DNA from 2 places in the Bradyrhizobium sp. LTSPM299 genome. Region 1 is predicted to be linked to the other one. Evidence: riboswitches for the same ligand, from Rfam matches in the RefSeq annotation. Region 1 holds a riboswitch; the other holds the start of a gene.

Region 1 (9,931 bases):
TGCGCCGATCGGCGCGGGCTTGAAATCGTCTTCTTCCATCGACTCGTCGCGGTGTGCATTGAAGCGGCCAGCTAAATTACGGCGCGAAGCTGACATCAAGCTTACAATATACAAGCGACGTCGAAATGCGGCAAACGACCCCAGTTGAGCTTGCATGCCAGTCGCTCGCGCTGCTGCCTGCGACGCGGGCACTCGCGCGCTCCAATCGCGAATTCATCACCGACTCGTGTTTTCCGGTTGTGGCGTGGTTCACAAGCCGCGGCGGCCTCTCATCCTAACATCAGCACGCCGGAAGCTACGGCCGCACATTGCGCGGCTGCCACATCCCAGTCCCTGTTTTCACTTGGAGATGAGACCATGGCAATGACCGACCGAACCCAGATCGTGCGCGGCGATGCGCGTGATCACGATGCACTGATCGTGGCTGGCTACCTGATCGCCTCGACGATCTTCATGCTTGCGCTGTATTGGGCCGCGACGTCGCCAGGCACCGCATCCGGCGATATCGCGTCGATGATCGTGTTTCCATAAGCCTCATTTCATCCAAGCAACGCACGGAGATCGTCATGAGCGATTACGGCGACGACGCTGGCCACTGCAGCAACGGATTGAACGCGCAGAAATTCCGCGATGCCACGCCGGAAGAGCGCACGACCTATCGGAGATGGATCCGCGGAACGGTTGTCGTGTACGCTGTCCTGGTGCTGGCCGCCGGCACGCTTGCCCTGATCAGCACCGCGCGCGTCGGTCCCGTCGAACTCAGCAGCCTGTCGACCCACGGCCCGGCCAGATCGACGGATGACAATTGGGCAAAGTCACATTTCTAGGCAAGGCAGACCTGTAGGCAAGGTAGACCTGCCGAATGCTCGCACGCATGCATAAAAATGGCCGGGACTGAGCCCGGCCATTTGCGCGTTGAGAACAGAGGTTCGCCGTTACGCTGCCTTACTCCGACTTGTCGATATTCCAGAAGATCGGCGTGGCCGGACCATCGAGCACGCCGGTCAGCGACTTCCGCCACACGCTCGGTCCCTGATACTGGCCGAGCGGGACATAGATCACCTGATCGTAGGCTTCCTTCTGGATTTCGGTCGCGATCTTCTTTTGCTCGTCGAGCGAGGTCGCATGAACGAAGGTATTCTTCAGCTCTTCGATCTTGGGGTCTTCCGCCCAGCCGAACCAGCCGCCGTTCTTGCCCTGGCCGCCGATCGAGAGGTTGGTGATCGGGTTGGAGACGTCGGCGCTCACCCAGTTGGTGAAGAACATGTTCCAGCCGCCGTCCTTCGGTGGCTTCTGGCTGGCGCGCCGGCTCACGACGGTCTGCCAGTCGGTCGCCTGCAGGTCGACCTTGAAGCCGGCATCGCGCAGCTGCTGGGCGACGACGACCGGCTGCGCCTTCAGCGTGGTAACGTCGCCGGGCGCCATGATGACGACGGGCGTGCCATCGTAGCCGGACTCAGCGAGCGCCTTCTTGGCCGCGGCCATGTCGCCGCCCTTCAACAAGGTCTCTCCGCCGGCATCTGTCGCGAACGGCGTGTCGCAGATGAAGAAGGCGACGCAGACCTTGTAATATTTGGGATTGCCGACCAGCGCGTCGAGCACGTCCTTCTGGTTGATCGCCAGCAGCGCCGCGCGGCGAACCTTGATGTTGTCGAACGGCGGATAGAGGAAGTTCATGCGGCCGAGCGTCTGGAAGCCGAACTTGTTCAGCGTCTCGACCTTCAGGTCCTTGTCGCCTTCGAGGGTCGGCAACATGTCGAACGACGGATTCTCCAGGAAATCGATATCGCCGGACTGCAACGCATTCAGCGCAGTCTGCGCGTCGGCCATCGTGACCCACTCGACGCGATCGACCTTCACGACCTTGCCGCCCGCGGTCCAGCTCGCCGGCTCCTTGCGCGGCACGTAGTCCTTGTTCTTCTCGTATACCGCCTTCACGCCGGGCTGGAATTCGGCCTGGACGAACTTGAAGGGGCCGGATCCGATCTGCTCCGGAATCGGCTTGTCCGGCGGCGTCTCGGCAAGACGCTTCGGCATCATGAAGGCCACACGCGACGACGGCTTGCCGATCGAATCGAGCACGAGGCCGTAGGGCTCCTTCAGCTTCAGCGTGATGGTCTTGGCGTCGGTGGCCTCGATGCTGGCGGTGAAATCCATCAGCTTCTGGCCCATGCCGTCGACCTTGGCCCAGCGCTTGAGCGAGGCCACGCAATCCTCCGCCGTGACCGGCGTGCCGTCATGCCACTTCAGGCCGTCGCGCAGCGTGAAGGTGTAGGTGAGCTTGTCGTCGGAGACTTTCCAGTCCGCCATCTGCGGCTGGATCTTGAAATTGGCATCCGTCGCGATCAGCGTGTCGTAGATCATGTAGCCGTGATCACGCGTGATGTAGGCGGTGGTCAGGATCGGATCGATGATGCGCAGATCCGAATGCATCACCGCGGTGATGGTCTTGCCCGCGGCCAGCGCCTGCGGCACAAAGGATAATTCCTGCGGCGCAAACGACAGCGCGAGCGCCGACAACGCGGCCGCTATCGTGTGTTGCTTCCAACGCGACTTGTGGAACATTCAATCTCTCCTGACGTGTAACTGATCACAGCCGGCTTATTCGTTATGCATGCGGTTCGTTATTTAGGCGACCGAACATGGTGTGCGGCGTGCGAAATCGAGACTTGCATCAAGCACGATGCGCGTCAATCCGGTTTTGGTCGAGACCAAGTGTATGCAAATGAATGATGCGGCTCGGCGCGTTTGACCTTACAAGATCGCCGCCACCGACTTTCGTAGGCCCGCGGCGCGGACAAACAACAAAGAGAGAAAGCCATGAACCCAGTCGATCTTCCCTTTGACTCCGAAGCGATGCTCCAGGGCCTGCGCGGCTGGGTGGAATGCGAAAGCCCGACCTGGGATGCGGTCGCCGTCGAGCGGATGCTCGGTCTCGCCGCGCGCGAGATGGCGATCATGGGCGCGACGATTGAGCGCATCGCTGGGCGCCAAGGTTTCGCCGGCTGCGTCCGCGCCCGCTTTCCCCACCCGAAGCAAGGCCAGCCCGGCATCCTGATCGCCGGACATCTGGACACCGTGCATCCGGTCGGCACCATCGAGAAGCTCACATGGCGGCGCGAGGGCAACAAATGCTTCGGCCCCGGCATCTTCGACATGAAGGGCGGCAACTATCTGTCGATCGAGGCGATCCGGCAACTGGCGCGCGCCTCCTTCACGACCCCGCTGCCGATCACCGTCCTGTTCACGCCCGACGAGGAAGTCGGCACGCCGTCGACCCGCGACATCATCGAAGCGGAAGCCGCGCGCAACAAATACGTCCTGGTGCCGGAGCCGGGCCGGCTGAACAACGGCGTCGTCACCGGACGCTACGCGATCGCGCGCTTCAATCTTGAAGCAACCGGCAAGCCGAGCCATGCTGGCGCGACTCTGTCCTCCGGACGCTCCGCGATTCGCGAGATGGCACGGCAAATCGTCGCGATCGACGGCATGACCACGGAGGATTGCACGTTCTCGGTCGGCATCGTCCACGGCGGCCAATGGGTCAATTGCGTTGCCACAACCTGCACCGGCGAAGCGCTCAGCATGGCCAAGCGCCAGGCCGATCTCGACCGTGGCGTCGAGCGGATGCTGGCGCTGTCGGGCACGGCCAACGACGTGACGTTCAAGGTGACGCGCGGCGTCACCCGCCCGGTCTGGGAGCCGGATGCCGGCACCATGGCGCTGTATGAAAAGGCCAAGGGCATCGCGAGCGAGATGGGCCTCGATCTGCCGCATGGCAGCGCCGGCGGCGGCTCCGACGGCAATTTCACCGGCGCGATGGGTATCCCCACCCTCGATGGGCTCGGGGTCCGCGGCGCTGACGCGCACACGCTCAATGAACATATCGAGGTCGACAGCCTCGCCGAGCGCGGCCGCCTGATGGCGGGACTGCTGGCGACCTTGAACTGACATTGATTTGCACTGCACAACGCGTTGGCACAGCCGGTCGAAATTTAGCCTTGTCCAATTTTGAGGCTTACCCTAGGGTCCGGCCGTCCAACGCGATGATGCGGGAGAGACTGAAGCAAGAGCATTCGTGCTTTTGTGTTCGGCGCCGACGGAGCAACCGCCCCGGAAACTCTCAGGCAAAAGAACCGTGTCGTCAGGACGATCTGGAGAGAGGCGACATGGCCGCACATCGTGGGCCGTGACGTCCACCGAAGGGGATAATCCGTTGTAGGGTCTCGGCCCGATGCGGATCAAGCTCTCAGGTACCGTGACAGATGGGGCGCCGCCACCGGTTTTCACCGGCGGATCGGCGACTCTAACGCACGGGAGCCAAGAGACCATCATGCCTCACATTGCCATTATCGGCGCCGGTATCACCGGCGCGACGACGGCCTATGCCCTGCTCGAACGCGGCTATCAGGTGACTGTCCTCGACAGGCATCGCTACGCCGGGATGGAGACCTCGTTCGCCAATGGCGGACAACTCTCCGCCAGCAACGCCGAAGTCTGGAACAGCGCCGCAACCATCCTCAAGGGGTTGCGCTGGATGCTCAGGAGCGACGCGCCGCTGTTGATGAATCCGAAGCCGAGCTGGCACAAGTATTCCTGGATCGGCGAGTTCGTCGGCAATATCGGCCGCTATCGCGCCAACACCATCGAGACCACGCGGCTCGCCATCGAAGCGCGGCAGCATCTGTTTTCCATTGCCGAGCGCGAGAACATCGCTTTCGATCTCGAGCGCCGCGGTATTCTCCACATCTATCACGACAAGGCCGGCTTCGACGCGGGCCTGCGTGTCAACACGCTGCTCCAGCAAGGCGGCCTCGACCGCCGGCCGGTGACATCAGACGAAATCCGCGCCATCGAACCTGCGCTGCAATCGGCCAGCTATGGCGGTTTCTTCACGCCGTCGGACGCGACCGGCGATATCCACAAGTTCACGCGCGGGCTGGCTGACGCCTGTATCCGCCGCGGCGCAACCTTCATCCACGAAGCCGATGTCGATGCGATCTCCCGCACCGGCGAGGGCTTCCGCATCGGCTGGAACGACACCGCATCGCAGGATGCCGCGGCACCGACACGACACGACCTGCAGGTGGACGGCATCGTCATCTGCGCCGGCGTCGCGAGCCGCCACCTCGCCGCGATGCTCAATGAGCGCGTGAACGTCTATCCGGTGAAGGGCTATTCGATCACCGTGCAGCTCGATGCGCCGCAAAGCCGGGAGGCTGCGCCGACCGTCAGCCTGCTCGATGAAGCCGCCAAGATCGTCACCAGCCGGCTCGGCGCCGACCGCTTCCGCGTCGCCGGTACGGCCGAGTTCAACGGCTTCAACCGCGATATTCGCGCCGACCGTATCCAGCCGTTGGTGGACTGGGTGCGACATCATTTCCCAGCGGTCGACACGTCGAAGGTCACGCCATGGGCGGGACTGCGCCCGATGATGCCGAACATGATGCCGGTGGCGCGCGCCGGACGGATTCCGGGCGTGTTCTACAACACCGGTCACGGCCATCTCGGCTGGACCCTGTCGGCCGCAACAGCGCAGATAATCGCCGAGGCCATTGATGGCTGGCGCGACCTCAGCGCGCCCTCAATGGTGCCGTCGCAGGTCGGTACGACTGAGACCACCCACGCTGCTTTCCTCTAATTATCCGGCCGAAGGGGAAGAATATGAGCGTAGTTGCATGTGGCCAAGTCAGGATTCGCCGAGAACCACCGCGTGACAAGGATTAGCTTTATGCTGGGGAGAAGCGAGCCATCTCAGGAGCGGACAATGCGCATTGCGCTGGCGCACGCGCATGACATGGCCGTCCATACAGAGATCGCCAAGCTTCCGTACAGGGCTCCAGAAAAGGCAAGACATGACAACTGAGACGTTGACCAAGTCGGATCAGATTGCCAGAGAACTGAGTGCAGCCGTCGACCAAAACTTCGACGATCAGATCGCGTTCCTGTCACGCATGGTGCAGTTCCGCAGCTTGCGCGGACAGGAAGCGCCGCAACAGCGATGGCTGGCCGAGCAATTCGCAAAACGCGGCTACGACGTCGATACGTTCAGCCTCGCGGACGTCAACCTGATGAGCCATCCGAAGGCTGCACCGATGGACGGCATCGATCTTACCGGATCGCAGCAGGTTGTCGCTACGATCAACAGTAAAGGCAGCGGGCGCAGCCTGATCCTGCAAGGTCATATCGACGTGGTGCCGGAAGGCCCCGCCGACCTTTGGGACCAGCCGCCGTTCGCGGCCGCCGTGCGCGACGGCTGGATGTTCGGGCGCGGCGCGCAGGACATGAAGGCCGGTGTCTCGGCCATGATCTTCGCGCTCGATGCTATCAGAGGCGCCGGATATGCGCCAAACGGGCGCGTCCATCTGCAGACCGTGACCGAGGAAGAGAGCACCGGCAACGGCGCACTGTCGACCCTGATGCGCGGCTATCGTGCCGACGCCTGCCTGATTCCCGAACCTACCGGACACACGATCACACGCGCCCAGGTCGGCGCCATCTGGTTTCGCCTGCGCGTGCGCGGCACGCCGGTGCATGTCGCCTATTCCGAGAACGGCACCAGCGCCATCCTGTCGGCGATGCATCTGGTGCGCGCGTTCCAGGATTACACCAAAACCCTCAACGCGCGGGCGCTCGACAACAGCTGGTTCCGCGGCGTCAAAAATCCGATCAAGTTCAACGTCGGCATCATCAAGGGCGGCGACTGGGCAAGCTCGACCGCGGCCTGGTGCGAGCTGGATTGCCGGCTCGGTCTCCTGCCGGGCGAGACGCCGCGAGAGGCGATGCATGGCATCGAGGAATGCCTGGTCGAGGCGCACAAGGCCGACGACTTCCTGTCCGACAATCCGGCCGAACTCGTGTGGAGTGGTTTTCAGGCAGACCCAGCCGTGTGCGAACCCGGCAGCGAGGCGGAAGCGGCTCTGTCCGCCGCCCATCAGTCCGTCTTCCGGGTTCCGATGCAGGAGCGCCTGTCCACAGCCGTCAACGACACGCGCTACTATTGCGTCGACTACGGCATCCCTGCACTTTGCTATGGTCCTTACGGGATCGGCCCACATGCGTTCAACGAACGTGTCGAGCTCGATAGCCTTCGCAAGACAACGCAGAGCATCGCGCTATTCATCGCCAACTGGTGCGGCGTGATGAGAATGTGAACGGGCCTATCGTTTCAGGTCGATGGTCCAATACAGATGGTCCAATACAGGATGTGCAATGCGAGAGCGCAGCTTCAGATCGGAGGGAGAACACGATTAGCACCCGTCGAGACGGCCTGGGTACGGGCGCCACCTCGCCCTCGCCGGGCTTCAAGCGGCCTGAACCGCACCTTGATATAACGCCGCCATTGGCACAGTATTTGCCTGCAAATTCATCACTTCCGCGCTCGGCTCCAGCGCAACGACGCAGAAGCGCATGACACACATCACGGGGACACCATGAGTATGATGCGGCCCAGCCTTCGCTTCGCAGCGTCTGTCGACAGGAGATAGCTCGATGCTCGGCTATCTCATTCGCCGTATTCTCGCTGCCATTCCCGTGATGGGCGTGGTGGCGCTGTTCGTATTCCTCCTGTTGCGGCTGACGCCAGGCGATCCCGCCGCGATCCTCGCCGGTGACAATGCAACGCCCGAGCAACTCGAGCGTATCAGGACCTCGCTCGGGCTGAACGAGCCGATCTACATCCAGTTCTACACCTGGGTCGCCAAACTGCTGCACGGCGATCTCGGCGTCTCGCTGATATCAAACGTGCCAGTGCTGAAGATGATCAGCCAGCGCGTCGAGCCGTCGATCTCGGTCGCGCTGACCACCATGGTGCTGTCGATCCTGGTCGCGGTGCCGCTTGGCGTGATCGCGGCATGGAAGCACGGCACCTGGATCGACCGCTTCGTGATGGGTCTGTCGGTGCTCGGCTTCTCCGTGCCGGTGTTCGTGATCGGCTACGTGCTGATCCAGGTCTTTGCGATCGATCTGCGCTGGGTGCCGGTGCAGGGCTTCAAGAGCATCTCGGCCGGCTTCGGCCCGTTCTTCGAGCGCATCATCCTGCCGACCTGCACGCTGTCCTTCATCTATGTCGCGCTGATCGCGCGCATGACGCGAGCCTCGATGCTCGACGTGCTGGGCGAAGACTATGTGCGCACTGCGCGCGCGAAGGGCATCGGCGAGTCCGGCGTGCTGCTACGTCACGCCTTGCGCAACGCCGCCGTGCCCGTCATCACCGTGATCGGCTCCGGCTTCGCGCTGCTGATCTCCGGCGTCGTCGTCACCGAGAGCGTGTTCAATTTGCCCGGCATCGGCCGCCTCACCGTCGATGCGGTGCTGGCGCGCGATTATCCCGTGATCCAGGCGATGATCCTGCTGACATCAGGTATCTATGTCGCGGTCAATCTCCTGATCGACCTCTCCTACGTCCTGCTCGATCCTCGTATCCGGTACTGATTGATGGTGATCGAAACCCTCCCCGAGTCCTCGATTCCGGTCACCCGTCCGTTCCGGGTGAAATTCGGTTTCCTCACGGCAACGCCGATCATCGCGGTTGCGACGGTCTGCCTCACCCTCGTCATCCTGATGGCGATCTTCGCGCCGCTGCTGGCCCCGCACGATCCGCTGCTGCTGGCGCCGGCGCAGCGGCTGAAGCCCTCAAGCGCGCAATTCCTGCTCGGCACCGACGCCTATGGCCGCGACGTGCTGTCGCGCATCATCTATGGCGCGCGGATTTCGCTCCTGATCGGGCTCGGCAGCGCCGTCTGCTCGGTCGGCGTCGGACTCCTGATCGGCCTCGTCGCCGGTTTCTTCAGATGGGTCGACGCCGTGATGATGCGCGTGATGGACGGCTTGATGGCGATTCCCGCTGTCCTGCTTGCGATCGCCGTGGTGTCGCTGTCGGGCGCCAGCATCTGGACCGTGATGATCGCGATCACGATCCCCGAAATCCCGCGCGTGGCGCGGCTGGTGCGCTCGGTGGTGCTGACCGCGCGCGAGGAGCCCTATGTCGAGGCTGCGATCTCGGTCGGCTCCAGCCTGCCCAAGATCATGTGGCGGCACCTGATGCCGAACACGATCGCGCCCCTGATTGTGCAGGGCACCTATGTCTGCGCGTCGGCGATCCTCACCGAGGCGATCCTGTCGTTCCTCGGCGCCGGCATTTCGCCGGAAACGCCGACCTGGGGCAACATCATGGCCGAAGGCCGCTCCTATTTTCAGATCAAGCCGTCACTGATCTTCTGGCCGGGGCTTCTGCTCTCGATCGCCATCCTCAGCATCAACCTGATCGGCGACGCCGCTCGCGACGCGCTCGATCCCCGTATGAAACAGCGTGAGGGCAAGTGACCGCAGCCGATCCGATGAACAACGTCGTCCTCGACATCAACAATCTCGTCGTCGGTCTCGGCAAGAGGTCGGGCAGTCCGCGCATCATCGACGATCTCTCGGTGCAGGTGCACGAAGGCGAGACGCTGTGCCTCGTCGGTGAAAGCGGATCCGGCAAATCCGTGACCTCGCTGACGGTGATGGGCCTGCTGCAGAAGGGCATGCTGGTGCCATTAGGCGGCAGCGTCAAACTGGTCGGCGAAGAACTGTTAGGGGCCAACGACCGGCGGCTGCGCCAGTTGCGTGCCACGCGGATGGCGATGATCTTCCAGGAGCCGATGACCGCGCTCAATCCGGTGGTTCCGGTCGGCCGCCAGATCGACGAGGTGTTGCGCACCCACACCGATCTCGATGCCCGCGCGCGGCGGCAGAAGATCCTGGCAATGATGGAGCACGTCCGGCTGCCGGACGTGGAGCGCATCTTCTCCTCGTTCCCGCACCGCCTCTCGGGTGGGCAACGCCAGCGCATCATGATTGCGATGGCGCTGGTGCTGGAGCCAAAGCTCCTGATCGCGGACGAACCGACCACGGCGCTTGACGTCACCACGCAGAAGCAGATTCTCGCCTT
Region 2 (9,931 bases), 140 kb from region 1:
GCGACCAGCGAGCCGCGCTGCGCGATATGATCGCCGAGCACCTGGCGCAGCGCCTCATGCAACAGATGAGTCGCCGAGTGGTGCGCCCGGATCGACGACCGCCTGTCGTGATCGACCACGAGCTGCAGCGCGGTACCGACCTTCACCGTCCCCTGCTCCACGGTGCCGAGATGCACGAAGAGATCGCCGACCTTCTTCTGCGTTTCGGTGACGCGGAACCTGACGCCCTCGCCGGTCAGCACACCGGTGTCGCCGACCTGGCCGCCGGACTCTGCGTAGAACGGCGTCTGGTTCAGCACGATCGTGCCGGTCTCGCCGGCCTCGAGGCCCTCGACCTCGGCACCGTCTTTGAGCAGCGCGGTCACCGCGCCTTCCGCGGTCTCGGTCTCGTAGCCCAGGAATTCGGTCGCGCCGAGCTTCTCGCGCAGCGGAAACCAGATTGCTTCGGTCGCAGCGTCTCCAGAGCCTGCCCAGGAAGCGCGCGCCTTCACACGCTGCCGCTCCATTGCGTCGGTGAACGACGCCTGGTCGACGCTGATGCCGCGCGACTTCAGCGCGTCCTGCGTCAGATCCAGCGGGAAACCGTAGGTGTCGTACAGCGTGAATGCGGTATCGCCGTCGAACATGTCGCCCTTTTTCAGGGTCGCGCTCTTCTCGTCGAGGATCGACAGGCCACGCACCAGCGTCTTGCGGAAGCGGGTCTCTTCCAGCCGCAGCGTCTCCTCGATCATCTTCTCCGCACGCACCAGATCCGGATAGGCCTGGCCCATCTCGCGGACCAGCGCCCAGACGAGGCGGTGCATCAGCGGCTCCTGCGCGCCAAGCAGCTGCGCGTGGCGCATCGCGCGGCGCATGATCCGGCGCAGCACATAGCCGCGGCCTTCGTTCGACGGCAGCACGCCGTCGGCGATCAGGAAGGCCGACGAGCGCAGATGGTCCGCAATGACCCTGTACGACGCAACGTTCTGCGCGTTCGGCCCGTGCCCGAGAGCGGATGAAGCGGCATCGATCAAATGGCGGAACAGATCGGTCTCGAACACGCTGTCGACGCCCTGCAGGATGCACGCCATGCGCTCCAGCCCCATGCCGGTGTCGATCGAGGGGCGCGGCAGCGGCACGCGCTCTTCCTTCGTCACCTGATCGAACTGCATGAAGACGAGATTCCAGAATTCCAGGAAGCGATCGCCGTCTTCTTCCGGGCTGCCCGGAGGCCCGCCCCAAATGTGCTCGCCGCGGTCGATGAAGATCTCCGAGCACGGACCGCAGGGACCGGTATCGCCCGCGGCCCAGAAATTGTCCGAGGTCGCGATGCGGACGATGCGGTCGTCGGAGAAGCCGGCGATCTTCTTCCAGTAGAGCGCCGCCTCGTCGTCGTCGTGGTAGATCGTGACGAGCAGCTTGTCCTTGTTCAGCCCGAAATCCTTGGTGACCAGATTCCAGGCGAGCTCGATCGCCCGCTCCTTGAAGTAGTCGCCGAACGAAAAATTGCCGAGCATCTCGAAGAAAGTGAGATGGCGCGCGGTGTAGCCGACATTGTCGAGGTCGTTGTGCTTGCCGCCGGCGCGGACGCATTTCTGCGACGTCGTGGCGCGCTGATAGGGGCGCTTCTCGATGCCGGTGAAGACGTTCTTGAACTGCACCATGCCGGCCGCCGTGAACATCAAGGTCGGGTCGTTGCGCGGCACCAGCGGCGACGACGCCACGATCTCGTGGCCATTGGCCGCGAAGTAGTTCAGAAAAGTCGACCTGATGTCGCTGACGCTGCTCATGTTCATCCAATCGGGAAAATGGACCGGATCAGGCGCAAAATAACGCCAGTTTCCGGCCGAACGCTTTTAGACAAGGTGGACGACGGTGTCCAGAAACTGTGCAGGCGGATCATGGACTTGCCGCAGCAGCACAAAGCCCGTTGATAGCAGCCAGAGCCTCGTTGACAGCCTTGGCGCGGCCGTGTTTCTGTCCTAACTGTTGTGTTGTTAAGTCACGTCGGGAGAGACTGGCCTTGTGCCGGCGCCGAAGGAGCAACCGCCCCGGAAACTCTCAGGCAAACGGACCGCGTGACGTCTGACATCTGGAAAGAGGCGCGTAAGGGTTTGACCTTGATGCGTCCGCCGACGGGATAATACTCTCAGGCACAGCGACAGATGGGGCTTTCTGCAGGTTTCTCAAGGGGAAATAGGTCCCCGGTGGAACCGCGAGGGCCCTTTGATGCTTGCGAGCGACAATTCCCCGCTGAAACAGACCCCTTTGCACGCGCTGCATGTGGCGCGCGGTGCCAGGATGGTGCCGTTCGCCGGCTACGACATGCCCGTGCAATATCCGGCGGGTGTCCTCAAGGAGCATCTGTACACCCGCTCCCATGCCGGCCTGTTCGACGTCTCCCATATGGGCCAGCTCGCGCTGCGACCGAAATCCGGCAAGGTGGCCGACGCGGCGCTGGCGCTGGAAAGACTGGTGCCGCAGGACATTCTCGGCATCGCGCCGGGACGGCAGCGCTACGCGCAATTCACCAACGATGACGGCGGCCTGCTCGACGACCTCATGGTGGCGAATTTCGGCGATCACCTGTTCCTGGTGGTCAATGCCGCCTGCAAGGAAGAGGACGAAGCGCACCTCCGCGCGCATCTCTCAGACAGCTGCGAGATCGTTTCGCTGCCCGACCGCGCGCTGATCGCGCTGCAGGGACCAAAGGCCGAATCGGCGCTGGCGAAACTTTGTGCAGATGTCCGTGCGATGAAATTCATGGACGCCGGTCTGCGACGCGTTGGCGAGATCGACTGCTTCGTCTCGCGCTCAGGCTACACCGGCGAGGACGGCTTTGAGATCTCCGTTCCATCAGACAGGGCCGAAGCGCTGGCCACCGCGCTGCTCGACAATCCCGACGTGCTGCCGATCGGGCTCGGTGCGCGCGACAGCCTGCGGCTGGAAGCCGGGCTCTGCCTCTATGGCCACGACATCGACACCACGACGACGCCGGTGGAAGGCGCGTTGGAATGGTCGGTGCAAAAAATCCGCCGCAGCGGCGGCGCCCGCGCCGGCGGCTTCCCGGGTGCGGACGCGATCCTCACGCAGTTCGCACAAGGTGCATCCCGCCGCCGCGTCGGCTTGAGGCCGGACGGCCGCGCACCGGTGCGCGAAGGCGCCGCACTGTTTGCCGATGCCGACTCCGCCGAGCCAATCGGCAAGGTGACCTCAGGCGGCTTCGGCCCAAGCCTCAATGCACCGGTTGCGATGGGCTATCTGCCCACCTCCCTTTCCGCCGTCGGCACCACCGTATTCGCCGAAGTGCGCGGCCAGCGGCTGCCGCTCAAGGTCGCCGCCACGCCCTTCGTCCCCAACACTTACAAACGCTAGAGGACAACAATGACGACGCTGTACACGTCCGACCACGAATGGCTCCACATCGAGGGCGATGTCGCCACCATCGGCATCACCGACTACGCGCAATCGCAGCTCGGCGACGTCGTGTTCGTCGAACTGCCCAAGGTCGGCCGAAGCCTAAAGAAGGCCGAGGCCGCAGCCGTCGTCGAATCCGTCAAGGCGGCTTCCGACGTCTACGCGCCGATCACCGGCGACGTGCTCGAGGTCAACGAGGCGCTCGCGGCCGAGCCTGCGCTGGTCAATTCGGACGCCGGCGGCAAGGCGTGGTTCTTCAAGCTGAAGATCGCTGACAAGGGCGAGCTCGGCGGCCTGATGGACGAGGCCGCCTACGCCGCGCACATTGCGTAAGGATTATCCCATGAACGCGCCCTTCAAGCCGACCAACGACGCCGCCACCGATTTCGTCCGCCGCCACATCGGTCCCTCGCCGCGCGACATCACCGCGATGCTGGAAACGGTCGGCGCCGCGAGCCTGCAAGTGCTGATGAGCGAGACGCTGCCGTCCTCGATCCGGCAGCAGGCCCCGCTCGATCTCGGGCGTGCGCTGAGCGAAACCGAGGCGCTCGCACATATGGATGCGCTCGCCGCGCAGAACCAGGTGTTCACCTCGCTGATCGGCCAGGGTTATTCCGGCACCATCCTGCCCGCGGTGATCCAGCGCAACATCCTGGAGAATCCGGCGTGGTACACCGCCTACACGCCATATCAGCCGGAGATCAGCCAGGGCCGGCTGGAGGCGCTGTTCAACTTCCAGACCATGATCTGCGATCTCACCGGGCTCGACGTCGCCAACGCCTCGCTGCTCGATGAAGCGACCGCGGCGGCCGAAGCGATGGCGCTTGCCGAGCGTCATTCGCAGGTGAAGGCGAACGCCTTCTTCGTCGACAAGGAGGTTCATCCCCAGACGCTTGCGGTAATGCGCACCCGCGCCGAGCCGCTGGGCTGGACGCTGGTCGTCGGCGATCCCCTGACCGATCTCGACAACACCGATGTGCTCGGTGCCCTGCTGCAATATCCTGCTACCTCGGGTGCGGTGCGCGACCTCCGGCCCGCCATCGCATCGCTGCGTGCCAAGGGTGCGCTTGCGATCGTCGCAGCCGACCTGCTGGCGCTGACCCTGATCACCTCGCCCGGCGAACTCGGCGCCGACATCGCGGTCGGCTCGGCACAGCGTTTTGGCGTGCCGATGGGCTATGGCGGTCCGCATGCCGCCTACATGGCGGTGCGTGACACGCTGAAGCGCTCGCTGCCCGGCCGCATCGTCGGCCTGTCGGTGGATTCACGGGGCGCACCTGCCTATCGCCTCGCGCTGCAAACCCGCGAGCAGCACATCCGCCGCGAAAAGGCGACTTCCAACATCTGTACCGCACAGGTGCTGCTCGCCGTGATCGCCTCGATGTATGCGGTCTATCATGGCCCGGAGGGCCTGACCCACATTGCGCGCAGCGTGCATCGCCGCGCCACGGTGCTGGCCGCCGGCCTGCGCAAGCTCGGCTTTACGCCCACGAGCGAGGCGTTCTTCGACACCGTGACCGTCGACGCCGGCACTCGACAGAACGAGCTGGTCGCCCGTGCGCTCGCGGAGCGGATCAACCTGCGCATCGGCGAGACCACGCTCGGCATCGCCCTCGACGAGACCGCGACATCAGAGACCGTCGAGGCCGTGTGGCGCGTGTTCGGCGGCAAGCTCGCCTATGCCGAGATCGAGGCCGATGCGCACGAGGCGCTTCCGAAGAATTTGAAGCGCACGAGCGCCTTCCTCACCCATCCCGTGTTCAACACGCACCGGTCCGAGACCGAGCTGCTGCGCTACATGCGCAAGCTCAGTGATCGCGACCTGGCGCTCGACCGCGCGATGATCCCGCTCGGCTCCTGCACCATGAAACTCAACGCGACCACGGAAATGATCCCGTTGACCTGGCCGGCATTCGGCAATCTGCATCCGTTCGCACCGGCGGATCAGGCCAAGGGCTACCACGCGCTATTCAAGCGGCTGGAGCAGTGGCTGTGCGACATCACCGGCTATGACGCGATCTCGCTGCAGCCTAACTCCGGCGCGCAGGGCGAGTATGCCGGACTTCTTGCGATCCGTGGTTATCATGTTGCGCGCGGCGAGCCACACCGCAAGGTCTGCCTGATCCCCTCCTCCGCGCACGGCACCAATCCGGCCTCCGCGGCGATGGTCGGCATGGACGTCGTGGTGGTCGCGTGCGACGCGCGTGGCGACGTCGATGTCGGCGATCTCCGCGCCAAGGCCGAGAAGCATTCGGCCAATCTCGCTGCCGTGATGATCACCTATCCCTCAACGCATGGCGTGTTCGAGGAACACATCCGCGAGATCTGCGATATCGTGCATGCCCACAGCGGACAGGTCTATCTCGACGGCGCCAACATGAATGCGCAGGTCGGTCTGTCCCGGCCCGGCGATTACGGCGCCGATGTCAGCCATCTCAATCTGCACAAGACCTTCTGCATCCCGCATGGCGGCGGCGGCCCCGGCATGGGCCCGATCGGCGTCAAGGCGCATCTAGCACCCTATCTGCCTGGTCATCCCGTCACCGACGGCGCAATTCCGCATTCGGTCGGGCCGGTGTCAGCCGCGCCGTTCGGCTCGGCGTCGATCCTGACGATCTCCTACATCTACATCCTGATGATGGGGGGCGAAGGCCTGACGCGGGCGACCGAGATCGCGATCCTGAACGCGAACTACATTGCGGTGCGGCTGCAGCCGCACTTCCCGGTGCTGTACCGCAACGCAAAGGGCCGCGTCGCGCATGAATGTATCGTCGACCCGCGGGCACTGAAGACCACCAGCGGCGTCACCGTCGACGACATCGCCAAGCGGCTGATCGATTACGGCTTCCATGCGCCCACCATGAGCTTTCCGGTCGCGGGCACGCTGATGATCGAGCCTACCGAATCGGAGTCGAAGGCCGAGATCGATCGCTTCTGCGACGCCATGATCGCGATCCGCAACGAGATTGCCGAAGTCGAGAAAGGCCGCTGGAAAATCGAGGCCTCACCGCTGCGCCACGCGCCCCATACGGTGCATGACATCGCCGACGATGCCTGGAATCGCGCCTACACACGCGCCGAGGGCTGTTTCCCGGCCGGCGTGTCACGATCCGACAAATACTGGAGCCCGGTCGGCCGCGTCGACAATGTCTATGGCGATCGCAATCTGGTGTGCTCGTGCCCTCCGATCGAGGATTACGCGCAAGCGGCGGAGTAAAGCCGCTGTCGTAGGATGGGTAGAGCGCAGCGAAACCCATAACTTCGACCCCGCGGCGAGATGATGGGTTTCGCCTCGCTCTACCCATCCTACGGTCTACGGGTTGACCACGGGGCGAACGAAGCCGGTGGCAGGAGCAATCATGCGCCAGGATTTCTGGTTTCATTTCCCGTTTCGCGTCCGCTATTCCGAGGTCGACGCGCAGGCCGTGGTGTTCAACGCCCACTACCTCACCTATTTCGACACGGCGATCACAGAGTATTTCCGCGCGCTCGGCTACGATTATCTCGGTGAGGTCGCAAGAACCGGCATCGACTTTCACACTGTGCGGTCGGTTGTTGAATACAAGGCGCCGATCCGGTTCGACGAGGAGATCGACGTCTGCGTGCGGGTCGCGCGGATCGGCCGATCCTCGATCACGCTTGCGCTCGCGATTTTCGCCAGAGGCTCCGACGATCTTCGCGCGACAGGCGAGATCGTCTGGGTCGCGACTGACCAGCAGACGCATCAGTCGGTCGCCGTGACGGAGTCCTTGCGGGAGATGATTGCCAGCCGGGAAAAGGCGCTGGCGTAGCGGTGAGCGGCTGCGAGCCGAACGCTAAGGCTTCATCAGCGCCGGATTCCAGCGCCATAGATTGTCGTTGGTGAGGTGCGTGCCGCCCCACCAGCGATCGATCGGGTTGTGGCGGCTAAAATCCGTCTCGTGTGCGAGAACCGTCTTGCCGAAATCGGTGAGTGAAAGCCGGCTGCGCTGATAGGCCTTGAGCCGGTCTCGCTGGTTTGTGCGATCGATGACGCGCAGCTCGTCATCGAGCCCCGTTATTGCCGGCTGCGGTCCGTGGGCAAGTCCCTCCAGCAACGTGCCGATGTCCATATCGCCGAATACGCCGCGCTGACGGAAGCCGCGAAGATAGAACAGCATGTTGGTACCCATGAAGCCCGTTCCGATCAGTTCGAGCAGCCGCATTTCCGTCGCGGCAAGTCCCGTTTTGCTCCAGGGAAGCTCCTGGAGCAGGTCGAGCAACGCCGGCCGCAAAAGCGGAAACGCGCTCAAATCCCGGTGCAGCAGGTCGAAGCAGGCTTCGGGCGTTGTCGACCGATAGGCCTGCCAACACAGACTCGCGATCTGAAGCTCCGCCGCGGTGACGTCAACAATCGGTACGTCCTCCGGCTCCTCAGGCCCGTTGAGATGCATAGTGATCAGATTGAAATCAACAAGGCGCAGTTCGAGCCTCGCGGCGATCTCGGGACATGATCGAAAACAATCGAGCACCCACATCAGGCGCAACTGGTCATTCGGCTCCCGCTCGAACCAAAGCTCGATAACGCCGTACGGCTCACAGAACTCAACCAGTCCAAGATTCCTGCGAGCTTTGTTGCGATGAGACCTCCTGTCAACATAGTCCGACCAGTGTTCACCCGATCCGTGCCTCTCCGAGCGCGCGGCTAGATAGGTTGCGAGGTTATCTGGAGAAGGAAGCGGTCCCCAAACGAACCGAAAAAGGATAATGGGCAATGAGATCAAGTCATCGCTGATGCCCGAACGCTTGAGACTCATACCATTCGAATTGGTCAAGATCAGACGCTTCATTGGCCTGACTCAAGCAATGGAACACCGAGACATACAAAAACGAAACGGGCGCCGACGACGTCGGCAACTCAACGTCCTCAGCGCCCGCTTCCAGCGAAATCACGCAAGCCTTGAGGCTTACTCCTCCGCGACCGGCTCTTCACCGTCGGCGTCGCGCTCGGGCGTGCCGGCGAGGATCTGCTCGGCGATCAGTCCGGAGTTCTGGCGGATCGCAACTTCGATCTTGGCGGTCATGTCGGGGTTGGCCTTCAGGAAGGCTTTCGAATTCTCGCGTCCCTGGCCGAGCCGCTGGCTGTCATAGGAGAACCATGCGCCGGACTTCTCGACGATGCCGGCCTTGACGCCGAGGTCGAGGATTTCGCCCATCTTGGAGACGCCCTCGCCATACATGATGTCGAACTCGACCTGCTTGAAGGGCGGCGCCAGCTTGTTCTTCACGACCTTGACGCGGGTGGTGTTGCCGACGACTTCGTCGCGCTCCTTGATCGCGCCGATGCGGCGGATGTCGAGACGAACGGAGGCATAAAACTTCAGCGCGTTGCCGCCAGTGGTGGTCTCCGGCGAGCCGTACATCACACCGATCTTCATGCGGATCTGGTTGATGAAGATTACCATGGTATTGGACTTGTTGATCGAGGCGGTGAGCTTGCGCAGCGCCTGGCTCATCAACCGCGCCTGCAGACCCGGCAGCGCATCGCCCATCTCGCCCTCGAGCTCGGCCTTCGGCACCAGCGCCGCAACCGAGTCGATCACCAGCACGTCGACCGCGCCGGAGCGCACCAGCGTGTCGCAGATTTCCAGCGCCTGCTCACCGGTGTCGGGCTGCGAGATCAGGAGTTCGTCGATATTGACGCCGAGCTTACGCGCATAGACCGGGTCGAGCGCGTGTTCGGCGTCGATGAAGGCGCAGATGCCGCCCTTCTTCTGGCCTTCGGCTACCGTGTGCAGCGCCAGCGTGGTCTTGCCCGACGATTCCGGTCCGTAAATCTCGACGACGCGGCCCCTCGGCAGGCCGCCGACGCCGAGCGCGATATCGAGCCCGAGCGATCCCGACGATATCGTCTCGATATCCATCGAGCGGTCGTTCTTGCCGAGCTTCATCACCGAGCCCTTGCCGAACTGGCGCTCGATCTGGGAGAGCGCGGCTGAGAGCGCCTTGGACTTGTCCATAGAGGATCCTTCGACGATACGCAGGGCAGAGGCGGACATGGGATGTGCTCCTTATGGCGGGGATTCGCTAGCGGGACAAACGGATCAGGCGGGACGCGTTGTTGACCGGGAACCGATGTACCACGTTTGTTCTGTGTTCGCAATATGTTCTTTCCGGCCGGCGGGTGCTGTCCGTATTTAACCCCAAGTGTCCTAAGTTGATTTTGGGAGTGTCCTAAATCCCGTTAACCAGTTGGCCAGGAACCAATCTGCTGGGATACGCATGACTCGGTACAGGTGGCCCTATTGGCTGCTGCCTGCAACGAAGCAGGGCATGTCATGTGCGAGAAGTGCGACGATATTGACGCGAAGATTATCCGCTATAAGCGGGTAGCGTCCCAAATCAACGACAAGATGCTTCAAGACGGGCTTGCCGACCTAATAGAGAAAATGATGGCTGAGAAAGCCTCGTTTCATCCGGAGCGGGAGAAGGAGTAAGGCCGCCTCAGTTGGCGGCCTTTTTCATTTTATACTGGGTCCCCATCTTTATCGAACAATGGCAGCGCGAGGGTCTCATC

Evidence for each region. Region 1 has a riboswitch for glycine ahead of UP10_RS03225 (D-amino acid dehydrogenase). Riboswitches for the same ligand answer to the same signal wherever they lie in the genome.
Region 2: another riboswitch for glycine. It lies ahead of gcvT (glycine cleavage system aminomethyltransferase GcvT); the one in region 1 lies ahead of UP10_RS03225 (D-amino acid dehydrogenase).

The regions. Positions count from the first base shown of each region.
Region 1 is NZ_JYMU01000006.1:436,161-446,091, forward strand. It holds gene UP10_RS03205 (PilZ domain-containing protein) at 1-156, opposite strand, end outside; gene UP10_RS43925 (hypothetical protein) at 358-531, shown strand; gene UP10_RS03210 (hypothetical protein) at 567-827, shown strand; gene UP10_RS03215 (ABC transporter substrate-binding protein) at 946-2,565, opposite strand; gene UP10_RS03220 (M20/M25/M40 family metallo-hydrolase) at 2,821-3,951, shown strand; glycine riboswitch at 4,043-4,149, shown strand; glycine riboswitch at 4,153-4,267, shown strand; gene UP10_RS03225 (D-amino acid dehydrogenase) at 4,334-5,641, shown strand; gene UP10_RS03230 (ArgE/DapE family deacylase) at 5,856-7,154, shown strand; gene UP10_RS03235 (ABC transporter permease) at 7,492-8,433, shown strand; gene UP10_RS03240 (ABC transporter permease) at 8,437-9,324, shown strand; gene UP10_RS03245 (ABC transporter ATP-binding protein) at 9,339-9,931, shown strand, end outside.
Region 2 is NZ_JYMU01000006.1:579,238-589,168, forward strand. It holds gene alaS (alanine--tRNA ligase) at 1-1,769, opposite strand, end outside; glycine riboswitch at 1,977-2,066, shown strand; gene gcvT (glycine cleavage system aminomethyltransferase GcvT) at 2,209-3,354, shown strand; gene gcvH (glycine cleavage system protein GcvH) at 3,364-3,729, shown strand; gene gcvP (aminomethyl-transferring glycine dehydrogenase) at 3,740-6,613, shown strand; gene UP10_RS03945 (acyl-CoA thioesterase) at 6,756-7,187, shown strand; gene UP10_RS03950 (hypothetical protein) at 7,212-8,204, opposite strand; gene recA (recombinase RecA) at 8,322-9,413, opposite strand; gene UP10_RS43935 (hypothetical protein) at 9,660-9,851, shown strand; gene UP10_RS03960 (P63C domain-containing protein) at 9,881-9,931, opposite strand, start outside.